2 regions of the Streptomyces hamibioticus genome follow, and region 2 is predicted to be linked to the other one. Evidence: predicted binding sites of a transcription regulator. Region 2 holds the regulator's gene; the other holds the start of a gene.
The links. Region 2 encodes HspR, which represses chaperone genes until heat shock. Its sites were predicted from a motif close to TTGAGNNNNNNNNNCTCAA; they were not measured.
Positions count from the first base shown of each region.

Region 1: a site for HspR is predicted at 3,562-3,580, ahead of lon (endopeptidase La). Genes of this name have one in related genera too.

Region 1 is NZ_JBKKQY010000001.1:2,399,805-2,405,701, forward strand. It holds gene ACLGIH_RS10610 (lysozyme) at 185-1,006, shown strand; gene lon (endopeptidase La) at 1,116-3,539, opposite strand; gene ACLGIH_RS10620 (spermidine synthase family protein) at 3,779-4,465, shown strand; gene ACLGIH_RS10625 (response regulator transcription factor) at 4,590-5,327, shown strand; gene ACLGIH_RS10630 (HAMP domain-containing sensor histidine kinase) at 5,324-5,897, shown strand, end outside.
Region 2 is NZ_JBKKQY010000001.1:3,528,981-3,534,877, forward strand. It holds gene ACLGIH_RS15865 (helix-turn-helix transcriptional regulator) at 1-815, shown strand, start outside; gene ACLGIH_RS15870 (helix-turn-helix transcriptional regulator) at 778-1,818, opposite strand; gene ACLGIH_RS15875 (sugar ABC transporter substrate-binding protein) at 1,960-3,069, opposite strand; partial or broken gene lxmJ (F420-dependent peptide dehydroalanine reductase LxmJ) at 3,263-3,709, opposite strand; gene ACLGIH_RS15885 (heat shock protein transcriptional repressor HspR) at 4,006-4,455, opposite strand; gene dnaJ (molecular chaperone DnaJ) at 4,461-5,651, opposite strand; gene grpE (nucleotide exchange factor GrpE) at 5,685-5,897, opposite strand, start outside.

The DNA of each region.
Region 1 (5,897 bases), 1.1 Mb from region 2:
GCCACCCGCCGTCATCGCCGCAGCTCGGCAAGTATTTCGCAGGCTTAGACCAACGGCAGCTCCCGGCCCCTCTTCCCAGCGGCTTGTCTACGTGCGTAGCTTCTTGAGCAGGCAAGTACTGGCATGCCCACGACATCAATGTCGTTTCCCCTGCTCTCCCCCACGAAGCCTTCGGAGGCACGTCATGCCCGTGCACAGATCCGGCTCCATCCGCTTACGCACCCTCGCGGCGGCCGTCGCGGTGCTGCTCGCCGCCCTGGCCCTCACCCTCCCCGGCTCCGCCCGGGCCGCCGACGTCCCGCCCCGCGGCTCCGCCCACATGGGCATGGGCGTCCTGGAGCACGACGGGCAGCACGGCACGCCCGTCCCCGGCGACGCCACCCAGACCGAGGGGGTGGACGTCTCCGGCCACCAGGGCAACGTCGCCTGGTCCTCCCTGTGGAGCAGCGGGGTCAAGTGGGCCTACGTCAAGGCCACCGAGGGGACGTACTACCGCAATCCCTACTTCGCCCAGCAGTACAACGGCTCCTACAACGTCGGCATGATCCGCGGCGCCTACCACTTCGCCACCCCGGACACCACCAGCGGCGCCGCCCAGGCCCACTACTTCGTCGACCACGGCGGCGGCTGGTCCCGCGACGGCAAGACGCTGCCCGGCGCCCTGGACATCGAGTGGAACCCGTACGGCGCCGCCTGCTACGGCAAGACCCAGAGCCAGATGGTCTCCTGGATCCGCGACTTCCTGAACACCTACAAGGCCCGCACCGGCCGGGACGCCGTGATCTACACGGCCACCAGCTGGTGGACCCAGTGCACCGGCAACTACGGCGGCTTCGCGGCGAACAACCCGCTGTGGATCGCCCGGTACGCCTCGTCGGTGGGCACGCTCCCGGCCGGCTGGCCCTACTACACGATGTGGCAGTACACCTCGTCCGGTCCGATCGTGGGCGACCACAACCGGTTCAACGGGGCGCTGGACCGGGTCCGCGCGCTGGCCAACGGCTGACCCGCCGCCCGCCCGCCGCACCCGCACGGGAAGGCCCGGGCCTCCCTCACGGGACCCGGGCCTTCCCTCGTCCGGCCGCGCGGGCCGGGCCCGCTGACGGCCACAGCCGTCACGCAGCGACCGGGACCTGCTGCTCCGCCCCGTTCACGGCCGGGGACAGGGCCAGCTCCAGGACCTGGCGGACGTCGGTCACGGGGTGGACGTCGAGCTTGTCCAGCACCTCGGCCGGGACGTCGTCCAGGTCGGGCTCGTTGCGCTTGGGGATGACCACCGTGGTGATGCCCGCCCGGTGCGCCGCGAGCAGCTTCTGCTTCACCCCGCCGATCGGCAGCACCCGGCCGGTCAGCGAGACCTCACCGGTCATCGCCACGTCGGTGCGGACCAGCCGGCCGGACAGCAGCGAGGCGAGGGCCGTGGTCATGGTGATGCCGGCGCTCGGGCCGTCCTTGGGGACCGCGCCCGCCGGGAAGTGGATGTGCACGCCCCGGTCCTTCAGATCGGCCACCGGCAGTTCCAGTTCGGCTCCGTGGCTGCGCAGGAAGCTCAACGCGATCTGCGCCGACTCCTTCATCACGTCCCCGAGCTGGCCGGTGAGCGTCAGGCCGGCCGCCCCGGTCTCCGGGTCGGCGAGGGAGGCCTCGACGTACAGCACGTCACCGCCCGCGCCCGTCACCGCCAGGCCGGTGGCCACGCCCGGCACGGAGGTGCGGCGCTCGGCCGGGTCCTGGGCGGACTCGGGCACGTGGTGCGGCCGGCCGATCAGCGCGCGCAGGTCGGCGTCGGTGACGGTGAACGGCAGCTCCCGCTCGCCCAGTTCGCTCTGGGCCGCGACCTTGCGCAGCAGCCGGGCGACGGACCGCTCCAGATTGCGCACCCCGGCCTCGCGCGTGTACTCGCCGGCCAGCTTGCGCAGGGCGCCCTCGTCGACGGTGACCTCGTCCTTGTCCAGGCCCGCCCGCTCCAGCTGGCGCGGCACCAGGTGGTCCCGGGCGATGACGATCTTCTCGTCCTCGGTGTAGCCGTCGAGCCGGACCAGCTCCATGCGGTCGCGCAGGGCCTCCGGGATGGCCTCCAGGACGTTGGCGGTGGCGAGGAAGACGACGTCGCTCAGGTCGAGCTCCACCTCCAGGTAGTGGTCCCGGAAGGTGTGGTTCTGCGCGGGGTCCAGGACCTCCAGCAGCGCCGCGGCCGGGTCGCCCCGGAAGTCCGAGCCGACCTTGTCGATCTCGTCCAGCAGAACGACCGGGTTCATCGATCCGGCCTCCTTGACGGCGCGCACGATCCGGCCGGGCAGCGCGCCGACGTACGTACGCCGGTGGCCGCGGATCTCGGCCTCGTCGCGGACGCCGCCGAGGGCGACCCGGACGAACTTGCGGCCCATCGCGTGGGCGACGGACTCGCCGAGCGAGGTCTTGCCGACGCCGGGCGGGCCGACCAGGGCGAGCACGGCGCCGCCCCGACGGCCGCCGACGACGCCCAGGCCGCGGTCGGTGCGCCGCTTGCGGACCGCCAGGTACTCGGTGATCCGCTCCTTGACGTCGTCCAGGCCCGCGTGCTCGGCATCCAGGACGGCCTTGGCGCCCTGGATGTCGTAGGCGTCCTCGGTGCGCTCGTTCCACGGCAGTTCGAGGACGGTGTCGAGCCAGGTGCGGATCCAGGAGCCCTCCGGCGACTGGTCGGAGGCGCGCTCCAGCTTGTCGACCTCCTTCAGGGCGGCCTCGCGGACCTTCTCGGGGAGATCGGCCGCCTCGACGCGGGCGCGGTAGTCGTCGGACTCCTCGCCCTCCTTCTCCCCGTTCAGCTCCCGCAGTTCCTTGCGGACGGCTTCGAGCTGACGGCGCAGCAGGAACTCCCGCTGCTGCTTGTCGACGCCTTCCTGGACGTCCTTGGCGATGGTCTCGGCGACGTCCTGCTCGGCGAGGTGGTCGCGCAGCTGGCGGGTGGCGAGCCGCAGGCGGGCGACCGGGTCGGTGGTCTCCAGCAGCTCGACCTTCTGGTCGGTGGTCAGGAACGGCGAGTAGCCGGAGTTGTCGGCGAGCGCGGAGACGTCGTCGATGGCCTGGACGCGGTCGACGACCTGCCAGGCGCCGCGCTTGCGGAGCCAGGCGGTGGCGAGCGCCTTGTACTCCTTCACCAGTTCGGCGACCTGGCCGGGCAGCGGATCGGGCCCGCTCTCGTCGATCCGCGTGCCCTCGACCCACAGCGCGGCGCCGGGCCCAGTGGTGCCGGCGCCGATCCGCACGCGGCCGCGGCCACGGATGAGGGCACCCGGGTCGCCGTCGGCCAGCCGGCCCACCTGCTCGACGGTGCCCAGCACGCCGGTCTTCGCGTACGTGCCGTCGATGCGGGGCACGAGCAGCACCCGGGGCTTGCCGGGCTCGGACCGGGCGGCGGCCTGGGCGGCCTCCACCGCGGCGCGGACCTCGGAGTCGCTCAGGTCCAGCGGGACCACCATCCCGGGCAGCACGACCTCGTCGTCGAGCGGCAGCACGGGCAGGGTGAGCGGTGTGAACTCCGTGGACTCAGCAGCCATGATCTCCCCTTCGGCAGTCAAGTTGAGTTATGCCGACTCAATGCTTGGGGAGCGCCGATTGTTCCCCCGACCCTGTTCGCTCTGGGCGATCACCACTGCCGGGCGGGACAACGGGACAGCGGGACAGCGGGACAACGGGACAGCGGGACAACGGTGGCCGGTGCCGGCGAAACCCCGGAGCGCCCTCCGGAGTTCGCGGTTCCGTCAACAAATCGTCAGTGGAGTGCCAGGATGACGGAATGTCCCTCACGTACGACATCCCCGAAGTCCTGGACCGTCGTGAAGGCCCCTACGGCGAGGTCGTGCTGCGCCGGCACGGCGGTCTGCTGCAGATCATCGCCAACGGCTGCTTCCTGATGGACACCTCCGACGGCCGCTCCGAGCGCCGGCTCGTCGACGCGGCACTCACCGCGCTGGACACCGCCGGCGGGCGCCCGGCGCCGCGCCTGCTGATCGGCGGCCTGGGCGTCGGGTTCTCGCTGGCGCATGCAGCCGCGAATTCCCGCTGGGGCCGCATCACGGTCGTCGAGCGGGAACGGGCCGTCGTCGACTGGCACCGCGCGGGCCCCCTGTCCGAGCTGACCCGCCAGGCCCTGGCCGACCCGCGCACGGAGGTCGTCGAGGCGGACCTGACCGAGTACGTCAATGAGACATCCGCCACGTACGACGCCCTGTGCCTCGACATCGACAACGGCCCCGGCTGGACCGTCACCGAGGGCAACGGCGTGCTGTACGCACCGGCCGGACTGGCCGCCTGCGCACGGGTCTTGAGCCCGGGCGGCGTGCTCGCCGTGTGGTCGGCGCAGCCCTCTCCGGAATTCGAAGAAACCTTGCGTAATGCCGGGTTCCAGCGGGTGCGTACCGAAGAGATCCCCGTTGCCCGGGGCGTTCCGGACGTCGTGCATCTCGGCGTCGGACCTGGATAGCAAAGGCCCGGTGAGTCCCCGTACGCTGCTGCCCTGACGCGGTCATTCAAGCGTCAATCGCAGTCATGCGCACACGAGGGATCACCCCACTGATCCCGGCACGGCACACCTTCAGGGGCGGGCGATGGAGCAGACACAGACCTCCCACAACGGCACGGCGGCGACCCCGGGCGCGCAGCGCCGGGTGCTCGTGGTCGAGGACGACCAGACGATCGTCGACGCCATCGCGACCCGCCTGCGCGCCGAGGGATTCCTGGTGCAAACGGCGGGTGACGGCCCGGCCGCCGTCGACACGGCCGAGGCCTGGCAGCCCGACCTGCTGATCCTCGACATCATGCTGCCCGGCTTCGACGGCCTGGAGGTCTGCCGTCGGGTGCAGGCCGCCCGCCCGGTGCCGGTGCTGATGCTCACCGCCCGCGACGACGAGACGGACATGCTGGTCGGCCTCGGCGTCGGCGCCGACGACTACATGACCAAACCGTTCTCCATGCGGGAGCTGGCCGCACGGGTGCACGTGCTGCTGCGTCGCGTGGAGCGGGCCGCGCTGGCCGCCACGACCCCGCGCAGCGGCATCCTGCGCCTCGGCGAACTGGAGATCGACCACGCCCAGCGCCGGGTACGGGTGCGCAGCGAGGACGTGCACCTCACGCCCACCGAGTTCGACCTGCTGGTGTGCCTGGCGAACACCCCGCGCGCGGTGCTCTCGCGCGAGCAGCTGCTGGCCGAGGTGTGGGACTGGGCGGACGCCTCCGGGACCCGGACCGTCGACAGCCACATCAAGGCGCTGCGCCGGAAGATCGGCGCCGAGCGGATCCGTACGGTGCACGGCGTGGGCTACGCGCTGGAGACGCCGACGCCATGAGCCAGGGGCGGCAGGCCGCACGGAGGAGCCCCGGGGATCCCTGGGGCGGCGTACGCCCGTTCTCGATCAAGACCAAGCTGGGCGCCCTGGTCGTCACCTCGGTGCTGATCACCACCGGCCTGTCGGTGATCGCGGTGCACACCAAGACCGAGCTGCGCTTCATCACGGTCTTCTCGATGATCGCCACGCTGCTGATCACGCAGTTCGTGGCGCACTCGCTGACCGCGCCGCTGGACGAGATGAACGCGGTGGCCCGGTCGATCTCGCACGGCGACTACACCCGCCGGGTGCGCGAGAACCGCCGTGACGAGCTGGGCGACCTCGCCGTCACCATCAACCGCATGGCCGACGACCTGGAGGCCCAGGACCGCCAGCGCAAGGAGCTGGTGGCCAACGTCTCGCACGAACTGCGCACCCCCATCGCGGGCCTGCGCGCGGTGCTGGAGAACATCGTCGACGGGGTGACCGAGGCCGACCCGGAGACCATGCGGACGGCGCTGAGCCAGACCGAGCGGCTCGGCCGGCTGGTGGAGACCCTGCTGGACCTCTCGCGCCTCGACAACGGCGTCG
Region 2 (5,897 bases):
ACGGGCTCGAGCCCGTCGCCCCGGCCGTCGTTCTGCACCGGCTGCTCCGTACCTCCGAGGACCGCATCGCAGCCGAACGCAGACGCACCGAGCAACTGGCCGAGAGCTTCGAGCCCCTGATGCGGGTGAGCGGGCACGACGCCTCGCAACTGACGCCTTTGATCACCGTCCACAGCCACAAGGAACGCATCGGACAGGTCATCGACGACGCCATGGCCGAGGCCAGTGAGGTACTCGCCATCCAGCCGCACAACAGCTACGCGCCCACCACGACCCACTTCTACGAGGCCGCGCTGAGGCGAGACCAGGCCCTGCTGGACCGAGGCGGCCGGATCCGGGCCCTGTACCAGCACACACTGCGCCACGCGCTGCCGATCGCCGCCCGCTACGAACAACTCCGGGGCGACGTCGAGGCGCGCACCCTCGACGAGGTCACCGAGCGGCTCATCGTCATCGATCGCACCGTCGCCTTCATCCCCGCCAACACCGACCGGTCCCTCGCCCTGGAGGTCCGTCACCCGGCCCTCGTGGAGTTCTTCGCCACCACCTTCGACCGCCTCTGGCGCCTGGCCACCCCCATGCACCCGCACGCCGTCCAGCAGCCCACCCTCAACGGCGTCACACCGCGCCAACGCGCCATCGCCGCGCTGCTGATCGAGGGGCACACCGACGCCGTCATCGCCGACCGCCTCGGCATGAACGTCCGTACCGCGCGGGTGCACATCGCCAAGCTCGCCGCCACCCTCGGCAGTGAGAGCCGGGCTCAGCTCGGGTATCTCATCGGGCGGTCGGGGATCCTTGACCGGGAACCCTGACGGACGCGGACGTGGGGGTCGGGCCGTCCAGACCGGCCTGGGCGATGCGGACGCCCAGCTGGGTGCGGCTGGCCGCGCCCAAAGTGTCCGACAGGCGGGCGATGTGCGCCCGGGCCGTGCGTACGCTGATGCCGAGCCGCTCCGCGATCACCGCGTCCTGGTGGCCCTCCGCCAGCAGCGCCGCGATGGACCGCTCGCGGTGCGAGATGCCCTCGATACCGGTGTCGGGCAGCGGTGCGGTCAGGGGGATCGCGAGGCGCCACAGGCGTTCGAAGACCGTGGCCAGGTACGCGATCAGCGCGGGGTGGCGCAGTTCGAGCGCCATCGTGCGGTCGGAGTTGGCGGGGATGAAGGCGACGGTGCGGTCGAAGAGGATGAGGCGGTCGATCACCTCGTCCAGCGTGCGCGCCTCCACCGCGTCGCCCATCAGCTCCAGGTAGTTGAGCAGCCCCTGGCCGTGCCGCGCCACGTGCGTGTACAGGTCCCGCATCCGCACCCCGCGCCCGCGCAGTGCCAGCGCCCGGTGCAGTCCCTCCGACAGCTCGTGCTCGCGGCGGATGCCGCCGGGCTGCACGGTGAGCACCTCCGTCGTGCACGCCTGGGTCGCCTCGTCCATCGCGGCCTGGATCCGGGCCAGTCCGTCCAGGACGCGGATCGCCGCGCCGCCCTCGGCCGCTGCCGGGGACGGCCGCACCTGACGGCCCAGCCCGGCGTACCACTCGAAGGCGGCCACGGCCGAGCCCACCCGCCGCTGGCTGGCGCTGACCTCGTCGTACACCCCGCGCAGCAGCCGGGTCATCACCTCCTGCGGGGAGGTGGGCACCAGCCAGTCCATGTCGTCCGGGTCGGGGTGCAGCAGGGCCAGCTCCAGCAGGCACGGCACCGGCTCGGCGTCCCGGCGCGGCACGCGCCCCCGCCGGACGGCCCGGGAATACACCCGGTCCCCGGCCTCGCACAGTCGGTCAGCGCCGTGTGGATGCTCGTCCGTCCCGGGCCCGGCCATCGCCCATCTCACCCCCGGTTTCCGCCTCGTTCCGCAGCGCAACTATGCGCGGCCGGGACCGGGTCCGCAACACGGCTCTCGGGGCGGTGGCCGCCGGAAAACACCGGATGACACCGGTATGCCCGGGCGGAAACGGCTGCTTCAGCCCTTCAGCCCGATCTCCGCGCACGCCGCGGCGTACTCGGCCGTACAGATGTCGGAAACCTTGTGGATGCCGTCCGCGACGACGGTGTCCTCGATGTTGTCCTGCGTCAGGGCGACGACGGGGACCAGCTGCGCGGGAATGCCCTTGTGGGTGGGGCTGTCGACCTTGTCGCGGGCGAGCGCGTCGAACTGGATGTCCTTGCCCTGGACCCGGGCCACTGCCAGCTCCGCGGCGTTCTCGGCCTCCTGCGGGTAGGACTTGTACACGCTCATGTACTGCGCGCCGCTGACGATCCGCTGCACGCCCGCCAGTTCCGCGTCCTGGCCGGTGATGGGCGGCAGGTCGGTGACGCCCGCCGCCTTCAGCGCCTTGATGACACCGCCGGCCATGCCGTCGTTGGCCGCGTAGACGGCGGCGACGTTGTCCTTGCCGATCGACGCGATCGCCTTGGTCATGTTCGCCTGGGCGTTCTCCGGCTTCCAGTCCTTGGTGTCGTAGGACGCGGCGATGGTCACCTTGCCCTGAAGCTGCGACAGCGCGCCCGCCTTGAACTGCTTGGCGTTCGGGTCGGTGGGCGAGCCGTTCATCATCACGATCTTGTCGGAGCTGTCCAGTTCCTCGCCGAGCGCCTCCAGCAGGGAGCGGCCCTGGACCTCGCCGATCAGTTCGTTGTCGAAGGAGATGTAGGCGTCGATCGGCCCCTCGGCCAGCCGGTCGTAGGCGATGACGGGGATGCCCGCGTCCTTGGCCTTCCGCACGCTGTCCGCGATGGCGTGCGAGTCGACCGCGTCCAGCACGATCACGTCGACCTGGTCGTCGATCATCTGCTGCATCTGGTCGGACTGCCGCTGCGCGCTCGCCTCGGCGTTGGCGTACTCGACCTTGCCCCGGTCGTCGGTGAGGTCGGCGACCTTCTCCTTGAAGATGGGGTAGTCGAACTGCTCGTAGCGCGTGTTGGCCTTCTCCGGGAGGAGCAGTCCTACGGTGATGTCGTTGCCCTTCGTCGGGCTCGCGTCGTCACTGCTGCCCGTCGCGTTGAGCGCGCCGCAGCCGGCGAGCATGACGGACACGGAGGTGGCGGCCACGGATATGGCGATACGACGCATGCAGGGCTCACTTCAGGTGCGTTTCGGACGTGGGCACAGCAGTGCGGCCCATGTGACTGAAAAGCCAACGCGTCACCCGCCACCGGCGTCAAGGGGAACCACTTAACGAGATGGGAACAGTACGTTCCGCTGAACTCACGAGAAATCTGCGAACGGCCCGCGGGGATCTGCCGGATGCGTGCGCACACGCCGCTCACACATCGCGTGCGCGAGCGGCTCCCAGGGCCGCGGTGATCTCCTCCAGGTCGTCGACCGCCGCGTGGACGCCCTCGGTGAGGAGGGTGGCGGTGGGGTTGAGGAGGAGTTCGTCGACGCCCGCGGCCCGGTAGCCGGCGAGGGCGCCGGCGATCTCCTCCGGGGTGCCGGTGACGACGACGTCGGCGCGCAGGAGTGCCGCGGCCGGGTCGGGGCCGTCGAGGTCCACGCCGGCGCGGCGCAGCATGGCCGCGTAGTGCGGGGCGCGCAGGTGGGCGCCCGCGGCGGCCTCGGCCAGGCGGCGCGGGTCGCGGCCGGGGCGGCGGACGGCCACGTGGACGGCGGTCGCGATGCGCGGGCGGGCGGCGCGGCCCGCCTCGGCGGCACCGGCGGTCAACCGGGGCACGAGGGTGTCGCGGAGGTAGGACGGCGGGGTCATCCCCGACACACGCACCGACGGCCCGCCCGGGGCGGTCACCACCGTGCTCACCGGCAGCGCGACCAGCAGGGACAGCGCGAGCGCCGGATAGCCCCTCCTGACGACGGTGCCGATGCGCGATTTCTGCGTGTTCCCCCTGTTTCCATGCCACGACTCTGCCAGCGACGGGGCGCCACCTGAAGACGGAACGCTGTCAGGATCCTGCACCGCGGCACGGCACTTGCTGTCAGCCCGGTGCGGACGCGCACGCGAAGGGGCCCGGAGGCTCCTGCGAACCTCCGGGCCCCTTCACCGAGCCGGCGTCAGTCCGACTGCTGCCGCTTCGGGCGCCACACCACCAGCGCGCTGGTCTGCTGGACCTCCTGGTACGGCACCAGGTCACGGCGGTACGACGCGTGCACCGCCGCCTCCCGCTGGCGCATCGCCGTGGCCGCGCCGTCGAGCGCGTCCTGCAGCTCGGCGATGCGGGACTGGAGCGCGGCGACCTGGTTCTCCAGTTCGATGATGCGCTTGATGCCGGCCAGGTTGATGCCCTCGTCCTGCGACAACTGCTGCACCTGGCGGAGCAGTTCGATGTCGCGGGCCGAGTAGCGGCGGCCCCGGCCGGCGGTGCGGTCCGGCGACACCAGGCCCAGACGGTCGTACTGGCGCAGGGTCTGCGGGTGCAGGCCGGAGAGCTGGGCCGCCACCGAGATGACGTAGACCGGGGTGTCCTCGGTCAGTTCATACGGATTGCGTCGACGGCCGTCCATCTCCATCAAGCTCCCTTCGCGGCCTGGAACAGCTCCGCCCGCGGATCCTCGCCCGCGGTCGCCTCGCGATACGCCTCGAGCGCGTCACGAGCCTTCCCCGTCAGGTCCTTCGGAACACTCACCTCGACGGTGACCAGCAGATCGCCGCGGGTGCCGTCCTTGCGGACCGCACCCTTGCCCCGGGCCCGCATGGTCCGCCCGTTGGGCGTGCCCGCGGGCAGCTTCAGCGTGACCGGCGGCCCGCCCAGGGTCGGGACCCGGACCTCGCCGCCGAGCGCCGCCTCGGGATAGGTGACCGGGACGGTGACGGTGAGGTTGTCGCCCTTGCGGCCGAAGACGGGGTGGTCCTTGACGTGCACCACCACGTACAGGTCGCCCGCCGGACCGCCCCGCTCGCCGGGCGCGCCCTTGCCGCGCAGCCGGATGCGCTGGCCGTCCGACACCCCGGCCGGGATGCGGACCTGCATCGTCCGCGAGGACTTGGCGCGTCCGGAACCCTTGCAGACCTCGCAGGGGTGCTCCGCCATCAGGCCGCGGCCCTTGCAGTCCGGGCAGGGGTCGGTCAGCGAGAAGCCACCGCCGGAGCCCCGCGCCACCTGGCCGGTGCCGACGCAGGTCGGGCACACCCGGGGCGTGCCGTTCTTGTCGCCGGTGCCGGAACAGGCCTTGCAGGGCTGCTGGGAGGACATCCTCAGCGGCACCGTGGCGCCCTCGATGGCCTCCGTGAAGCTCAGGGTGACCTCGGACTCGATGTCCTGGCCGCGCCGGGGCTGGGTCCGGGTGCCCGCACCCGCACCCGCACCGCCGCGGTTGAACAGTCCCCCGAAGACGTCACCGAGTCCGCCGCCGAAGCCGCCGGCACCCTGGCCGCCGCCCTGGGCGCCGCCTCCGAAGAGGTCGCTCAGGTCGAAGTTGAAGGAGCCGCCGCCCGCCCCGGGCCCGGGGCGGAAGCCGCCGTTGCCGAAGAGGGCGCGGGCTTCGTCGTACTCCTTGCGCTTCTTGGGGTCGCCGAGGACGTCGTTCGCCTCGGAGATCTCCTTGAAGCGCTCCTCGGCCCTGGCGTTGCCCTTGTTGGCGTCCGGGTGGTACTCGCGGGCGAGCTTCCGGTACGCCTTCTTGATCTCGGCCTCGGTGGCGTCCTTGGGGACGCCGAGGACCTTGTAGTAGTCCTTCTCGATGAAGTCCTTGGTGCTCATCCCCGACGTCCCTCCTCTCTCATCGATTCAAGCTCAGCCCTCGTCCGGGCCACCGCTCTCCTTGTTCTCCGCGGACTCCGCCTCTGTCTCGCCGCCCTCCTCGGCCGGCTTGACCGTCTGCGCACCCGGCTGCGGCTCGGCCACGGCCACCCGCGCGGGGCGGATGGTGCGCTCGCCGATCCGGTACCCGGGCTGCAGAATCGCCACGCACGTCGTCTCGGTGACGTCCGGGGCGTAGGAGTGCAT